One region of the Psychrobacillus sp. FSL K6-4615 genome, then DNA from elsewhere that is predicted to be linked to it. Evidence: riboswitches for the same ligand, from Rfam matches in the RefSeq annotation. Region 1 holds a riboswitch; the other holds the start of a gene.
What was found. Region 1 has a riboswitch for S-adenosylmethionine ahead of MKX53_RS00935 (O-acetylhomoserine aminocarboxypropyltransferase/cysteine synthase family protein). Riboswitches for the same ligand answer to the same signal wherever they lie in the genome.
Positions count from the first base shown of each region.

Region 2: another riboswitch for S-adenosylmethionine. It lies ahead of MKX53_RS15190 (bifunctional homocysteine S-methyltransferase/methylenetetrahydrofolate reductase); the one in region 1 lies ahead of MKX53_RS00935 (O-acetylhomoserine aminocarboxypropyltransferase/cysteine synthase family protein).

Region 1 covers NZ_JBBOYQ010000001.1:177,758-185,416, forward strand. The annotation lists gene MKX53_RS00905 (RDD family protein) at 76-489, opposite strand; gene MKX53_RS00910 (M3 family oligoendopeptidase) at 503-2,200, opposite strand; gene MKX53_RS00915 (DUF2087 domain-containing protein) at 2,360-3,115, shown strand; gene MKX53_RS00920 (GIY-YIG nuclease family protein) at 3,135-3,479, shown strand; gene MKX53_RS00925 (YdcF family protein) at 3,561-4,148, opposite strand; gene MKX53_RS00930 (glycerol-3-phosphate acyltransferase) at 4,163-4,804, opposite strand; SAM riboswitch class I at 4,962-5,076, shown strand; gene MKX53_RS00935 (O-acetylhomoserine aminocarboxypropyltransferase/cysteine synthase family protein) at 5,189-6,481, shown strand; gene MKX53_RS00940 (homoserine dehydrogenase) at 6,612-7,598, shown strand.
Region 2 covers NZ_JBBOYQ010000001.1:3,030,991-3,038,649, reverse strand. The annotation lists gene MKX53_RS15200 (protoporphyrinogen oxidase) at 1-1,326, shown strand, start outside; gene MKX53_RS15195 (nuclease-related domain-containing protein) at 1,444-2,391, shown strand; SAM riboswitch class I at 2,601-2,710, shown strand; gene MKX53_RS15190 (bifunctional homocysteine S-methyltransferase/methylenetetrahydrofolate reductase) at 2,782-4,641, shown strand; gene metH (methionine synthase) at 4,622-7,659, shown strand, end outside.

The DNA of each region.
Region 1 (7,659 bases):
ATTGAGTAAGAAAGCTATAGAAATTTAAGGAAATCAAAGAAGAACAAGCATCCTAATGAATGCTTGTTCTAAATACTATTCTTTCCAAGGTGGATAGAAAGTTACGTAAGTTCCTGCTATAAAATCATGAATTGCTCGTTTATCTTCACGAATCCCAACCATAAAGGCACTAACAATACCAGCAATGCCAAATGTTAACGCGTAAATAAGACCAGCGATTAATTGTCGTTTAATCATTGTCCAAAAACTAACATCAGTCTCATCTAAGTTCACAATACGAATCCCAAGAATTCTCTTACCTACAGTGTATCCAGTCCAAACGACAGGTAGCAATATGAAATATATATACGACCCAATAGTAGTAAACCATGTATCACTTTCCCCAAATATAAGATAACTAATAATGGCTAGCGGCGCCCCCATGATAATGCCATCGAATAAACTAGCACCAAATCTTATCCAAAAACCAGCTGGATTCATATTCTCCAACTCCTTTCAATACCTATAATGCAGAGTCATCCACACTATTTAAATACTCCTCAATTGAACCAATGACTGATTCTACACAACCATCCTCAAATGGAGAGATTAAATTCGCTTCTGCTACTAATTTAGTAAATGATTTCGATCCTCCAAGCTGGCAAAGATGTAAATAATCCTTCCAAGCAGCTTCATGATCTTCTCTTGAGCGTTTCCAAAATTGGAATGCACAGATTTGAGCTAGTGTATAGTCGATATAATAGAATGGACTAGCATAAATATGTGCTTGACGTTGCCAGAATCCACCAGCTTCGTAATAACTATTTCCATCATAATCAAGATGAGGTAAATAAATTTCCTCGATCTTCTTCCAAGCAGCCTTACGCTCAGCGGGAGACATCTCCGGATTTTCATATACCGCATGCTGGAATTCATCCACTGCAACTCCGTAAGGTAAAAACAGAAGTCCACTGCTTAAGTGAGAAAACTTATATTTGTCGGTTTGCTCTTTAAAGAATAATTCCATCCAAGGCCATGTAAAGAATTCCATACTCATCGAATGGATCTCACAGGACTCAAAAGTCGGCCAAACATACTCCGGGATACCTATGTTACGACTTGTATATACTTGGAAAGCATGACCTGCTTCATGCGTTAATACATCAATATCTCCTGATGTTCCATTGAAATTAGAGAAAATATATGGAGATTCATAGTTATCGATGAATGTACAATAACCTCCAGCTTCTTTCCCTTTTTTTGCAACTAAATCCATCAAATCACGATCAATCATAAACTGGAAGAATTCAGCAGTTTCAGGAGAAAGCTCCTCATACATTTTCTTCCCATTTTCCACTATCCACTCCGGAGAACCTTGTGGTGTTGCGTTCCCACTTAAGAAGTTAAAAGGCTCATCATAATACTTCAGACTGTCTACGCCTATGCGTTTTGCTTGTCGCTCATAAAGTCTAGTTGCAACAGGAACGATAAAATCACGGACCTGATCACGGAATTTTTTTACCATCTCTGCATTGTAGTCGATACGGTTCATACGAATATAGCCGAGCTCTACAAAGTTATTGTACCCGAGAGTTGTTGCTATTTCATGGCGTACTTTTACTAGTTGATCATAAAGGTCATCAAATTTCGCTTCATTTTTATGGAAAAATCCACTACTAGTCTCTTTTGCTTTTTTACGAGTATCACGATCGGTAGATTCAGCATATGGTCCCAACTGTGCAAGTGTTAATGTTTCCCCGTTAAATTCTACTTGTGCGGAAGCAACTAGCTTCGAGTAGTCGGATGCAAGTTTATTTTCTTTTTGCATAAGAGAGATAATTTCCGGTGAGAATGCCTTAATCTGATAATCTGCCAAATCGAATAGTTGATTGCCCCATTTATCCTCCAGTTCATCTCGAAAAGGTGATTCGACCAACGCTTTGTAGTATTCAGTAATCATCTCTTCAATTTCAGGATTCGTTTCATCAAAATAATCACGCTCTTTTTGATAGAACTCATCATTAGTATCGATAGATGCACGAATATAAACTAAGTTTGCTTGTGTAGAATAATCATTGCGAAATGCATTGATATTCTCAATTGCTTCATTCTGTTCTGCTACAGAAGAAGCTTCTTTAAATTTTGTTAATAACTCTCTAAATGTAGATTTGTCTTGTTCTAAATTTGGACGTTTATATTCATAATCGTTAAATGTAACCAATGGAATTCCCCTCTCTATCGTTTCGCTTTACGAAACTCCTTATTCATATTGTTTATTATTTTCAGATAAATTGCAACCGCATTTTTACATATTGATGATTTACAAACGTTATTATATAATGTTTGTAAATTAATAAACAAAGATTGGTTGTGTTTGTATATGGAAGTGTCAGAATTACTTTGGAGTGCCTCTTCAGAACAGTTAAAGTCAGGGTATGCTGAAGAAGACGAAATGTATATATGTATTATGTGCGGTTTTAAAGTTGAAAAGGGATTCATTTATCCAAAGAATAATATGTTATATGAAGCAGAAAAATTCATGAAGCATCATATTGAAATGGAGCATGACTCTGTTTTTCAATATCTAATAGGGCTTAACAAAAAATTTACTGGCTTAACCGAACATCAAAATAGCCTATTACGCCTCTTTTATGAGGGTAGAAGTGATGCAGAAATACAAACAGAGTTAGGAATTGGAAGCTCTTCTACGATTCGAAATCATCGTTTCGTATTAAAGGAAAAGGAGCGACAAGCAAAAGTGTTTTTAGCGATGATGGAATTGTTAAAGGCAAAAGACAATCATGCACCGACATTTTTACCGCTTCATAAGACTGCAACGATGGTGGACGATCGGTATAACATCACGCAAGAAGAACAAAAAGATATCGAAAGTAAATTCTTCCCAGACGGAATAGATGGACCTCTTATGAAATTTCCGAGGAAAGAAAAGCAAAAACTAGCAACCTTAAGAGTTCTGATCCAAAGATTTGAAAAAGGAAAAACTTACACAGAGAAAGAAATAAATCATGTACTAAAGAATGTTTATGAGGATTTCGTAACATTAAGACGTTACTTAATAGAGTATGGATTTTTGGACAGACAAGACGATGGTAGTGCGTATTGGGTGAAAAACTAAATAGAAGGATGGAATATAAATGGATCGCAAAAAAGAATTAAAACAAGAATATAAAGAAATTAAAATCGAGGGCGGAATTTACGTCATCACAAACAAACGAAACGGTAAAAAGTATGTAGCTTCTACACCTAATTTTAAAACGTTGAATGGGGTTAAATTTACATTAGAAAACGGACTCCATTCAAATAAAAATCTGCAAAAGGACTGGACTCAGTTCGGCAAAGATAATTTTGACATAGAGCATATGGAGATTATTAAAAAAGAGGAAACTGAAAGTAGGGTAGGCAAAAAAGAATTAGAAAGGTTATTGGAGAAATGGTTAGAAAAACTACAACCTTACGGTGAAGAAGGGTATCATAGCTAATATGAATTTTATGGAATAGTAAAAAGATGGGTATCAAGAAGATAACACGATAATTACTTAATACCCTTCTATTTGTAACAATCAATTCCCCAAAATATATGCCTTTAACAACGCGACACGTTCTCGCGTACGAACCTTGAATTCAACCACTTTGGGAGTTTTAGCAGCCACGACATCTGATTTCCATCCTATTTTACTTGCTAGTACTTTGGATCGTTGTAAATGGTAGTCGCTTGTTATAAGGGTAACGGAGTCGATATTACTGGGTAGTAATTCTTGTGAAAACAGTAGATTTTCATATGTTGAGGTGGCTTTGTCTTCTAAGATGAGTCGATCTTCGGCTATGCCATTTTCCAATAGAAAATCTCTCATCACCACGGCCTCTTCGATATCTTCATCGGGACCTCGTCCACCTGAAAGTACTAATTTTACATGGGTATATTTTTGGGCATACGCAAGAGCAGCGTCCAATCGATATTGTAAAGCAAAAGAAGGGATATTCCCTTTTTTCACTTTGGCACCAAGCACAATAGCATATTGATTGGTGCCATCTGCTTTAGGATTTTGACCACTCTCAAGCCAATTACTCGTGAGAACCCATATCCCAATTCCACTAGAAACAATCACTACTAATGGGATAAGCACGATCCACCTCATTTTCTTCTTCATGATATTCACTCATTTCATACAGATGGTTTCTTCTTACTTAAGAAAGTGGAGATTCTCATCTCTTCCTTTCGCATTAAACGACGGAAATTCTCGAGATGTAGTACAACAGCCATCAAAAATAGAAATCCGGCAATAGCCATTGGCCCTACTCCTTCTGCAAACCAAATGGATGCACCGATAAAAACAAAGTAAAAAACAAACACACCAATTAATAAATAGTCCGTTAATAATGTAGTTCCGATTAATAATATAAGTCCGATTAAACCAAGCGGCCAGCTAAGAGCAAGTAGTACACCAATAAGGGATGCAGTACCTTTACCACCTTTAAATTTAGTGTAAAGAGGGAAGTTATGTCCAAGTATTACAGCAGCACCTGCACTATATAGCAGGATGTCCTGTTCCACTATCGAAAAATGTGCGTACTGTGAAACCCAAAAACCCGTCCCAATTACGACTATAACTCCCTTTAAAATATCAATTATGGCAACTAAAATGCCATATTTTGCACCAAGAACAACAGCTGCATTTGAGGCGCCAGAATTTTTTAAACCCTCTTTTTTAATATTTACCCCACTCAGATACTGAGCTATTTTAGAACCATGAATGGACCCAACAAGATAACTGATCACAAGGATACAAATCATCGGAATGAGCATTTTTTTCACCCCCATTAACTTCAATATATTAAACGAATGAAAAGATGAGAAGTTTCAGAATTTTAAAGTATATGTTTTTTAATTATTCAAAAAAGTATTGACAAATAGATTGGTAGAAATCTATACTGTGTAACAAGATGGAAAACTAAATCTAATACTCTTATCAAGAGTGGCGGAGGGAATAGGCCCTACGATGCCCGGCAACCAACAAGTTCTCAACTTGGAAAGGTGCTAAATCCTACAAATTCTAAATTGAATTTGGAAGATAAGAGGAGGAACATGCGAATTTGCACCCTCTTCTTAATTGAAGAGGGTTTTTTGTTTGTTCTAATCCTCCCTCGCCTCCATAAGCGTCCATCTAACTACATTTTAGGAGGAATTCAAATGACCAATCTACAAAAAGAAACACTACTTTTACACGGTGGCCAACAACCAGATCCAGTGACTGGGTCACGAGCAGTACCCATTCATAAGACAACATCCTTTGTATTTAGAGATACAGAACATGCACAAAACCTATTTGCTCTTGCAGAAACAGGTAATATCTATTCACGTATTACGAATCCAACTGTGGATGTATTTGAACAACGAATTGCATTATTAGAAGGGGGAACGGCAGCAGTTGCATTTTCTTCAGGAATGGCAGCTATCGCATTTTCTATATTAAACATTGCAGGAGCAGGAGACGAAATTATTGCTGCTGAGAATTTATACGGTGGTACGTTTAATCTATTTGCTCATACATTGCCGCGATATGGTATAACGGTGAAATTTGTAGATTCTACGGATCCAGAAAATTTCCGAGCTGCTGTGACAGATAAAACGAAAGCATTTTTTGGAGAAATTATAGGAAACCCAAGCTTAAATGTATTAGATATAGAAAACGTAGCAGCCATTGCTAACGAAGTAGGAGTGCCTTTACTTGTAGATAGCACATTTGCTACTCCATATGGATCGAACCCTATTAAGTACGGTGCTCATGTCGTAATTCATTCAGCGACTAAGTGGATTGGTGGTCATGGTACTACGATTGGTGGAGTTGTAGTAGATGGAGGAAACTTCAATTGGGACTCCGAGAAATTTCCAGGATTCACACAACCGGATGTGACCTATCATGGTCTAAGATATGGAATTGACGTTCCAAACGTGGCATTTGCAGTGAAATTACGCGTTCAATTGCTTCGTGATTTTGGTCCAACTTTAAGTCCTGAAGCAGCTTTTTCCTTTTTACAAGGACTAGAAACACTTCATTTACGCGTACCAAAGCATAATGAAAATGCTCAAAAAATTGCGGAGTACTTAGAAAGTAACGAAGAAGTAACTTGGGTTAACTACTTAGGTTTAGAAAGTCATCCCTCCCATGAGCTTGCTAAAAAGTACTTACAGAATGGTTTTGGTTCCATCCTAACTTTTGGAGTGAAAGGTGGTAAAGAGGCAGGTCGTAATATTATCGATAATATTGAGATTTGGTCGCATGTAGCTAATGTCGGGGATGCTAAATCGCTAATAATCCACCCTGCATCTACAACACATCAGCAGTTAACTCCTGAAGACTTGGTGAAATCGGGCGTTACAGAAGACTTAATTCGCTTGTCTGTTGGACTAGAGGCGGTTGAGGATTTACAGTCTGCCCTTGATAAAGTACTTGTGGGAAAAACAAATGTCCTCTCTAGATAGAATTTTATTGATAATTGAGTAAAAATGGGCTACAATATGTAAAATAGTTCTTCGTATATGAATGCGATTAGATTTTACAAATTGAAGCAAATTGGAACTCAATTGTGCAAATTCAGTTGGAGGAGATAGCATGGCGACGATAAAAGCAGCAATCCTAGGTTTCGGAACAGTCGGGCAAGGGATTTACAACATTGTAAATGAAAAAAGAGAAGATCTGAAAAAGTCTTTAGGATTAGAACTAGAAATTAGTGCGATCCTCGTAAACAATGTTGGAAAAGAAAGAATGGCTACACCTGGTGTGTTAGTAACTGATAACTTTGAGGATATTATTAATATACCTGGACTCCAAGTGGTATTCGAGGCAATTGTAAATGAGGAACCGGCATATAACTACTTATGTAGAGCGATTGATAAAGGATGTCATGTAATAACAGCAAATAAAGTAATGTTCTCCAAATATAGTATTCCATTACATGAGCGTGCAAAGTCTCGTGGAGTATTTATAGGCTATGAAGCAACAACAGCCGGCGGAGTTCCAGTTATTAAGACATTAAAAAATCTATTACAAGTTAACTCAGTGAAAAGAATCCAAGGGATCTTAAATGGTACGTCGAACTACATTTTGACACAAATGCGTCAGGATGAATGTCCATTTGATGACTCATTAAAAGAGGCGCAGGACCTTGGTTATGCAGAAGCAGATCCATTTAACGATGTGTCCGGGCAAGATGCTTTCCGAAAACTGATGATACTAAGCGCACTAGCGTTTAAAAAACAGCCCAATTGGAACGATGTTCGTGTAGTTGGTATTGATGAAATCTCATTAGAGGATGTCCGCAAAGCCAAAGAACAAGGACTACGTTATCGCCATGTAGCAGAAATAGAGCAAGACGAAAACGGTGAACTATACGCATCAGTTGGTCCACAACTAGTAGGGCCAGATCATCCATTATACTCAATAGAAGGTGTAAACAACGCAGTTGCACTAGATACAAACTATATTGGAACATTAACATTAGTCGGTCCAGGAGCAGGTATGTACCCAACAGCAAGTGTGATGGTAGAAGATTATGCAGAAATAATCGGAAAAAGAGCTGGATTCTTTATTACGATATAATTTTTAGTTTAGGGTACTAGTATATTTTATTTGCTTACTTGATTGAAGTGGAGGGCGGCGA
Region 2 (7,659 bases), 2.9 Mb from region 1:
CTCAAAAAAGAAAAGTCATTAGATATAGAGTTAGTGTTAGTTGAAGCAAATGAGTATTTAGGTGGTAAAATCCATACCGTACTGGAGAATGACTTTATCATGGAGGTTGGGGCAGATTCAATCGTTGCAAGAAATGAATCCATCATTCAGCTAATTGAAGAGCTTCAACTAGAAGATGAAAAAGTGTACAACTCAACAGGCATTTCATATATTTACACAAATAATGAGCTCCATGCGATTCCTGCAGATAGTGTTTTCGGTATCCCTGCAAGTATCGAGTCGTTAAATAGCAGTACGCTAGTATCCGAATTAGGGAAAAAAGAAGCGTTAAAGGATTTAGAAATACCAAATGAAACTTTCACAAAAGAAAGTTCTGTCGGATCATTTTTAGAATATTTCTTAGGGAAAGAATTAGTGGAAAAACAAGTTGTTCCTGTGTTATCTGGCGTATACTCGGGGGATCTAAATAAGCTTTCTATCGCTTCAACATTGCCATACTTAATCGATTATAAAAACAAATACGGCAGTATAATGAAAGGGTTAGAAGAAAACAAAGCGCAATTCCAGGCCTCAGCAAATAAGAAGTTTATTTCCTTTCAAAACGGACTTTCTACACTTATCGATCGCTTAGAGGAAGTGCTAAGCCAATCAACAATTATTAAAGGTGTGGCAACGAAGAAAGTAGAGAAGAAAGATGATTATTATTCGATTTTATTGACTAACGGAGAAACGATTGAAGCGGACAGTGTAGTGCTAGCAACTCCTCATAACGTGGCGCAAGTAATTCTTCAGGATGAAGAGTTGGATACGGACTTTAACAAATTGAAAAATTCCTCCCTTATTAGTGTATATCTTGGTTTTGATATTCCAGACGAGCAGCTCCCAGCGGAGGGAACTGGTTTTATCGTTTCGGAAAATAGTGATGTGAGATGTAATGCATGTACGTGGACAAGTCGGAAATGGACGCACACATCAAAAAATAATCAGTTATTAGTTCGTATGTTTTATAAGAGTTCGAACCCGGCTTTTGAGAGTATGAAGAACATGAGTGAAGACGAGCTAGTGGAAGTGGCGCTTCAAGATATTGAAATGAGCTTGAAATTAACAGGCAAACCTGAAGTCATAGAAGTAACAAAATGGAACGAGCAAATGCCGAACTATCATTTAGCGCATGGAGATGCGATTCAATCATTAACAGCTAAAATGGCAAATGACATGCCAAATGTCTTGTTAGCTGGCTGTTCTTATTACGGAGTTGGGATTGCGGCTTGTATTAAGAATGGCAGAGAAACTGCAGAAAAAATCATAAATTCAATAGTACAGTAAATTACGGGACCAAAATTCACTTTTGGTCTTTTTTTTATGCGGAAAACAGAATAGTTGCGTATTTAATGGAATTTACAATTTCTTTTATTGTGCTACGATGCGGGTGGGGGTGGTTGGTTGCTTACAAGAATAGATACAAGAGAATACAATTTAGTGGGCCTACAAATGTTAGGGGAACGATTAAATGATACACATCCGCAAAAGGAAATAATTATTGCAAAAGCAAGGGCGGCAAAAGCTGGTTTGCAAGGAGAAAGAAGAATAAGGGACGTGTTTGCAAAATATACATTTCCATTTGAATACTTTCTCGTTGAAAGTGTAGGTTTGAATTCAAACGGTAAATTTCAAATGGATGCTATCTTTCTGACACCTTATTTTTTAGTTATTCTTGAAAGTAAAAATATTAGTGGTAAATTATTTTTTAAACAAAATCCTGCATTATTAGAGCGTGAAACAAATGAGGGGAAAATTGATGTTTTTGAAAGCCCAGAAATTCAATTGTCGCGAAATATTTATTTACTTCAAGAGTGGCTAGGTGAACATGTATTGCCTATCCCAATCCACGGAGTAATTGTTCTGAGCAACCCGAAAGTGAGAGTAATTGAACCTCCGAAAAAACATATTGCTATTCTTCCGCAAACGATCCCAGTCTATTTACGCAATCTACCTCGTGAAACTATGTATTATAATTCAACCCAGATGCAAAAGTTTAGTGAAAAAATAGTAGTCGACCAACAAACCTACATTCCTTTTCCAATGTGTGCACGCTGGGGTATTAAACCTGAAGACCTGATAAGCGGGGTACGATGTGAAAAGTGTAATTTTCATGGAATGGTAAAAAGGAAAAATGGTTGGACTTGTCCTATCTGTGGTCATTTCGATAAGATTGCTCATGAAAAAGCAATAAGGGATTGGTTTATGCTAATTAGCGATACGATAACGAACAAACAATGTAGAACCTTTCTCCATTTAGAATCAAGCGAGATTGCCCACAGACTACTACAATCAATGAATCTAACCCACACAGGAACCTCTAGGGATAGAAAGTATAAATGGACTTGGTAAAAGGAAACACCCGAAAGTTTGTTAGAATCACCTGAATGTAGACGATAATCACCAGAATATACTCAAAAATCACCCGAATATAGTGTGAAATCACAGGAATAACTCAGCTCAACCCAGTTCTTCCGAAAATATAGAAAGTTCAAAATATAACTTGACGCTTTAGTTGAATAAAGGTACGATATGTCTAATTAGAAAACTGAATAGTGAAATTCTTATCAAGAGAAGCCGAGGGACTGGCCCTACGACGCTTCAGCAACCAGCCATTCATTTGGTCAGGTGCTAAATCCAGCAGACTTTGCAAAAGTTTGAAAGATGAGAAGGTGGTATCTTGCATACTAGTAAAGCCTTCTTTTCATAGAAGGCTTTTTTATATGGGAGGATGAATGCACTATGAGTTTATTGGAGAAGTTACAGACGTCAATACTGACAGCAGACGGGGCAATGGGGACACTACTGTACTCTTATGGAATTGACTATTGTAATGAAGAGTTAAATATTCAAAAACCGGAAATTATAGAGAAAATCCATCAGGATTATATTGCGGCCGGAGCAGATATTATTCAAACGAATACATACGGAGCAAATGCTATTAAGCTTGCTCGCTATGGACTAGAAAATCAAGTGAAAGAAATAAATGAAGCTGCCATTCAAATTGCGAAAAGAGCTGCCGCATCTGGAAACCAATTCGTCCTCGGGACTATTGGGGGGATTCGAGGAATTCGAAAAAGTGATGCTACACTCCAAGAAATTATTCATTCACTCGACCAACAAGCAATCCAATTGTTGGCGGGAGATCCAGATGGTCTATTACTTGAAACCTATTATGATTTCGAAGAGCTAAAGACTACTGTGACTTATCTTCGTACACTTACCGATATTCCGATAATAGCTCAAGTGTCTATGCATGATCCGGGTATTTTGCAAAATGGCTTACCTCTAAATGATGCGCTGCATGAGCTTGAAACAATTGGAGCCAACATTGTGGGAGTCAACTGTCGACTAGGTCCACATCATACAATTCAAGCATTTGAAGGAGTAAAGCTGCCAGAAAAGGCATTCTTATCTGCTTATCCAAATGCGAGCTTACTGGATATAGATGAAGGACGCATAGTTTACGAATCCGATGCTGAGTACTTTGGTAAAGCTGCATTATATTTGAGAGATGCAGGAGTGTGCTTAATAGGTGGTTGCTGTGGAACGACTCCAAAGCATATTGAAGCAGTGAAAAGACATATTGGGCATTTAACCCCTATTACCAATAAAGTAGTAGAGACAAGAAAGCCTATTATTATTCAAGATGCTAAGCCAACTAATACCCAAGCTCTACATGAAAAAGCGAAAACAGAACGGACCATAATTGTTGAATTAGACACTCCCCGTCATCTCGATACGACTACATTCATGGAAGGTGCAGAAAAGCTATATGCAACTGGAATTGACGCGGTGACAATGGCGGATAATTCATTGGCTTCTCCACGAGTTAGTAATATGGCGATGGGTTCGATGTTAAAACACCAAAAAAATATTAGACCACTTGCTCATATTACGTGCCGTGATCGTAATTTAATTGGTCTTCAATCTCATTTGATGGGATTGGATGCGCTTGGAATCCATGACATTCTTGCAGTTACTGGAGACCCGACTAAAATTGGGGATTTTCCTGGGGCGACAAGTGTTTATGATGTATCAAGCTTAGAACTGATTCAACTGATCAAACAATTAAACGAAGGTATTTCTTTCTCAGGAAAGTCGCTACGGAAAAAGGCTAACTTCTCTGTAGCAGCTGCTTTTAATCCGAATGTTCGTGTGCTGGACCGTGCAGTGAAGCGACTAGAGAAGAAAATTGAGTGTGGGGCGGATTATTTCATCACACAGCCTGTCTATTCGAAAGAAAAAATCCATGAGATTTACGAAGCGACCAAGCATTTATCAACCCCTATTTTCATCGGAATTATGCCACTAACCAATAGTCGAAATTCTGAATTCCTTCACAATGAAGTCCCAGGCATAAAATTGTCTGAAGAGGTGCTAGAGCGTATGCGTTTATGTGGAGAGGATAGAGAGCGAGCTACTGCAGAAGGTATTCAAATATCGAAGGAATTAATCGATACAGCAGCGGAACTATTTAACGGAATTTATATTATTACACCATTTTTCCGTTACGACATGTCTCTAGAATTAATTCATTATATTCAAGAGACTGACCGGGAGAAAGAGAGAGGATTCAGCTATGTCCAAACATCTAATTGAGCAGCAGCTCCAACAAAGAATACTAATTATTGATGGTGCAATGGGAACGATGATACAAAATGCGGATCTTAGCCCTGAAGACTTCGGAGGGGAAGAATACGACGGTTGTAATGAGTATTTAAATATCGTCAAACCAGATGTTATTGAACATGTTCATCGTGAATATTTAGCTGCTGGGGCTGATATTATTTGTACGAATACATTTGGTGGAACCCCAGTCGTGTTAAATGAATATGATCTTGGTGCTCAGGCACATGATATAAACTTTCGAGCAGCCCAGCTAGCTAAAATATGTGCAGATGAATTTTCTACATCTGACTGGCCACGATTTGTAGCTGGGGCAATAGGGCCAACGACTAAAACACTATCGGTTACTGGTGGTATTACGTTTGACGAACTTACAAACGACTTTTATGTACAGGCAAAAGCTTTAGTAGAAGGTGGAGTAGACGTTATTTTACTAGAAACGAGCCAGGATATGCTGAATGTGAAGGCTGCGACAATTGGTATCCAACAGGCTTTTACTGAGCTAAAGATAGAACTACCTATTATGATTTCTGGAACCATTGAACCGATGGGAACGACACTTGCAGGGCAGAGTATTGAAGCATTCTATATTTCCATCGAACATATAAAGCCACTTTCTGTTGGATTGAATTGTGCTACCGGACCAGAATTTATGACCGATCATATCCGTTCGTTATCTGAGCTATCAGATGGATATGTTAGCTGCTATCCTAATGCTGGCTTACCAGATGAGGAAGGGCATTATCACGAATCTCCTGAATCACTTTCTAAAAAGCTGAGAGGCTTTGCGGAAAAAGGGTGGTTGAATGTTGTTGGTGGATGCTGTGGAACTACTCCAGCTCATATTCGAGCAATACGAGAAGCGGTAAAGGATCTTTCACCACGTAAACCCGTAGAAGCAGGTCATGGGCATGTAGTATCAGGGATTGAGCCTCTTCAATACGACGAAACGATGCGGCCACTCTTTATAGGAGAACGAACAAATGTAATTGGCTCTCGAAAATTTAAACGTTTAATCGTAGATGAAAAATTTGAGGAAGCCTCTGAAATTGCTCGGGCACAGGTAAAAGGTGGAGCTCATGTTATCGATATTTGCCTAGCAAATCCGGACCGCGATGAACTAGAGGACATGACTAACTTTATGAAAGAGGTAGTGAAAAAAGTTAAAGTGCCACTTGTTATTGATTCGACTGATGAAAAGGTAATTGAAGTTGCACTGAAATATTCCCAAGGAAAAACAATTATCAACTCTATTAATTTAGAAGATGGAGAAGAGCGGTTTGAAGCTGTAATGCCTTTAGTGAAGAAATACGGTGCTGCAGTTGTAGTTGGCACAATTGATGAGATAGGAATGGCGGTTACAAGACAGCGAAAGTTAGAAATCGCAGAACGTTCATATGATTTATTAGTTAATAAATGGGGGCTTGCGCCAGAGGATATTATCTTTGATCCACTCGTATTCCCAGTCGGAACAGGTGACCAACAATACATTGGATCAGCAGTAGAAACGATTGAAGGGATTCGCCTCATTAAAGAAAAACTGCCAAGAGCACTAACTATTTTAGGAGTAAGTAATGTATCCTTTGGTCTTCCGCCAGTTGGTCGCGAAGTATTGAATGCAGTCTATTTATATCATTGCACGCAGGCTGGTTTGGACTACGCGATTGTAAATACCGAGAAACTGGAGAGATATGCGTCTATTCCTAAACAAGAAATCGACATGGCCAACGAGCTTTTGTTTACGACGACTGACAAAACACTTGCTGATTTCACTGATTTTTACCGAGATAAAAAGAAAGAAAAGACCGAAGATGATATACCCAAAACTGTACCAGAACGTCTTGCCTATTATGTTATTGAAGGGACGAAGGAAGGACTTATCCCGGATTTAGAAGCAGCACTTCAAATGTATGATGCACCACTAGATGTTATTAATGGTCCATTAATGAAGGGCATGGCTGAGGTAGGGCGACTGTTTAATGACAATCAGTTAATAGTTGCAGAGGTTCTTCAAAGTGCGGGAGTGATGAAGGCTTCTGTTGCATATTTGGAGCAGTTCATGGAGAAAAAAGAGGATGACTCTGGTAAAGGGAAGATCGTCCTTGCGACTGTAAAAGGCGATGTACATGATATAGGTAAAAACTTAGTTGATATTATATTGAGTAATAACGGATATAAAGTAATCGATGTTGGGATTAAAGTAACTCCAGCCACGTTAATAGAGGTAATCCGGAAAGAAAAGCCTGATATGATCGGACTTTCAGGGCTCCTTGTAAAATCTGCGCAGCAAATGGTCATCACTGCTCAAGACTTTAAAGAAGCGGGTATTGATGTGCCAATATTAGTAGGTGGAGCAGCACTTTCTCGTCGTTTTACTGAGACAAAAATTTCCACTCAATATGATGGGCCTGTTCTATATGCGAAAGATGCCATGCAGGGTCTAGACTTAGCCAATCGATTACAAAATAAAGAAGATAAAGAAACTCTATTAGTAGAACTTAGTGTTCAACAGGAAAAACGAAAAATTGCGGAAGCTAATCGCTCGGCCAAACAAGCGGTAGCTGTTTTAGAAAAACCAGTGAAGACAGTAAGTGAGGATGTTCAGGTATACATTCCAAAGGATGTTCGTAAACATGTATTAAAGGATTATTCAGTTGCGCATTTGCACCCATATGTAAATATGCGAACATTAATAGGCCATCATTTAGGATTAAAAGGGTATAGTGAAAAACTATTAGCAGAGAATGACGGGCGTGCAACGGAATTACATGAATTAGTCACAGGATATTTGCAATCTGATATATTGAAGCCACAAGGAGTATATCAATTTTTCCCTGCTCAGGCAGATGGCAATGATGTCATTATTTATGACCCGACCGATGGTAAAACAGAAATCGAGCGCTTTACATTCCCACGTCAATCCGTCGTGCCATTCCTGTGTTTAGCAGATTATATAAGGTCTGTAGACAGTGGAGAAATGGATTATGTAGC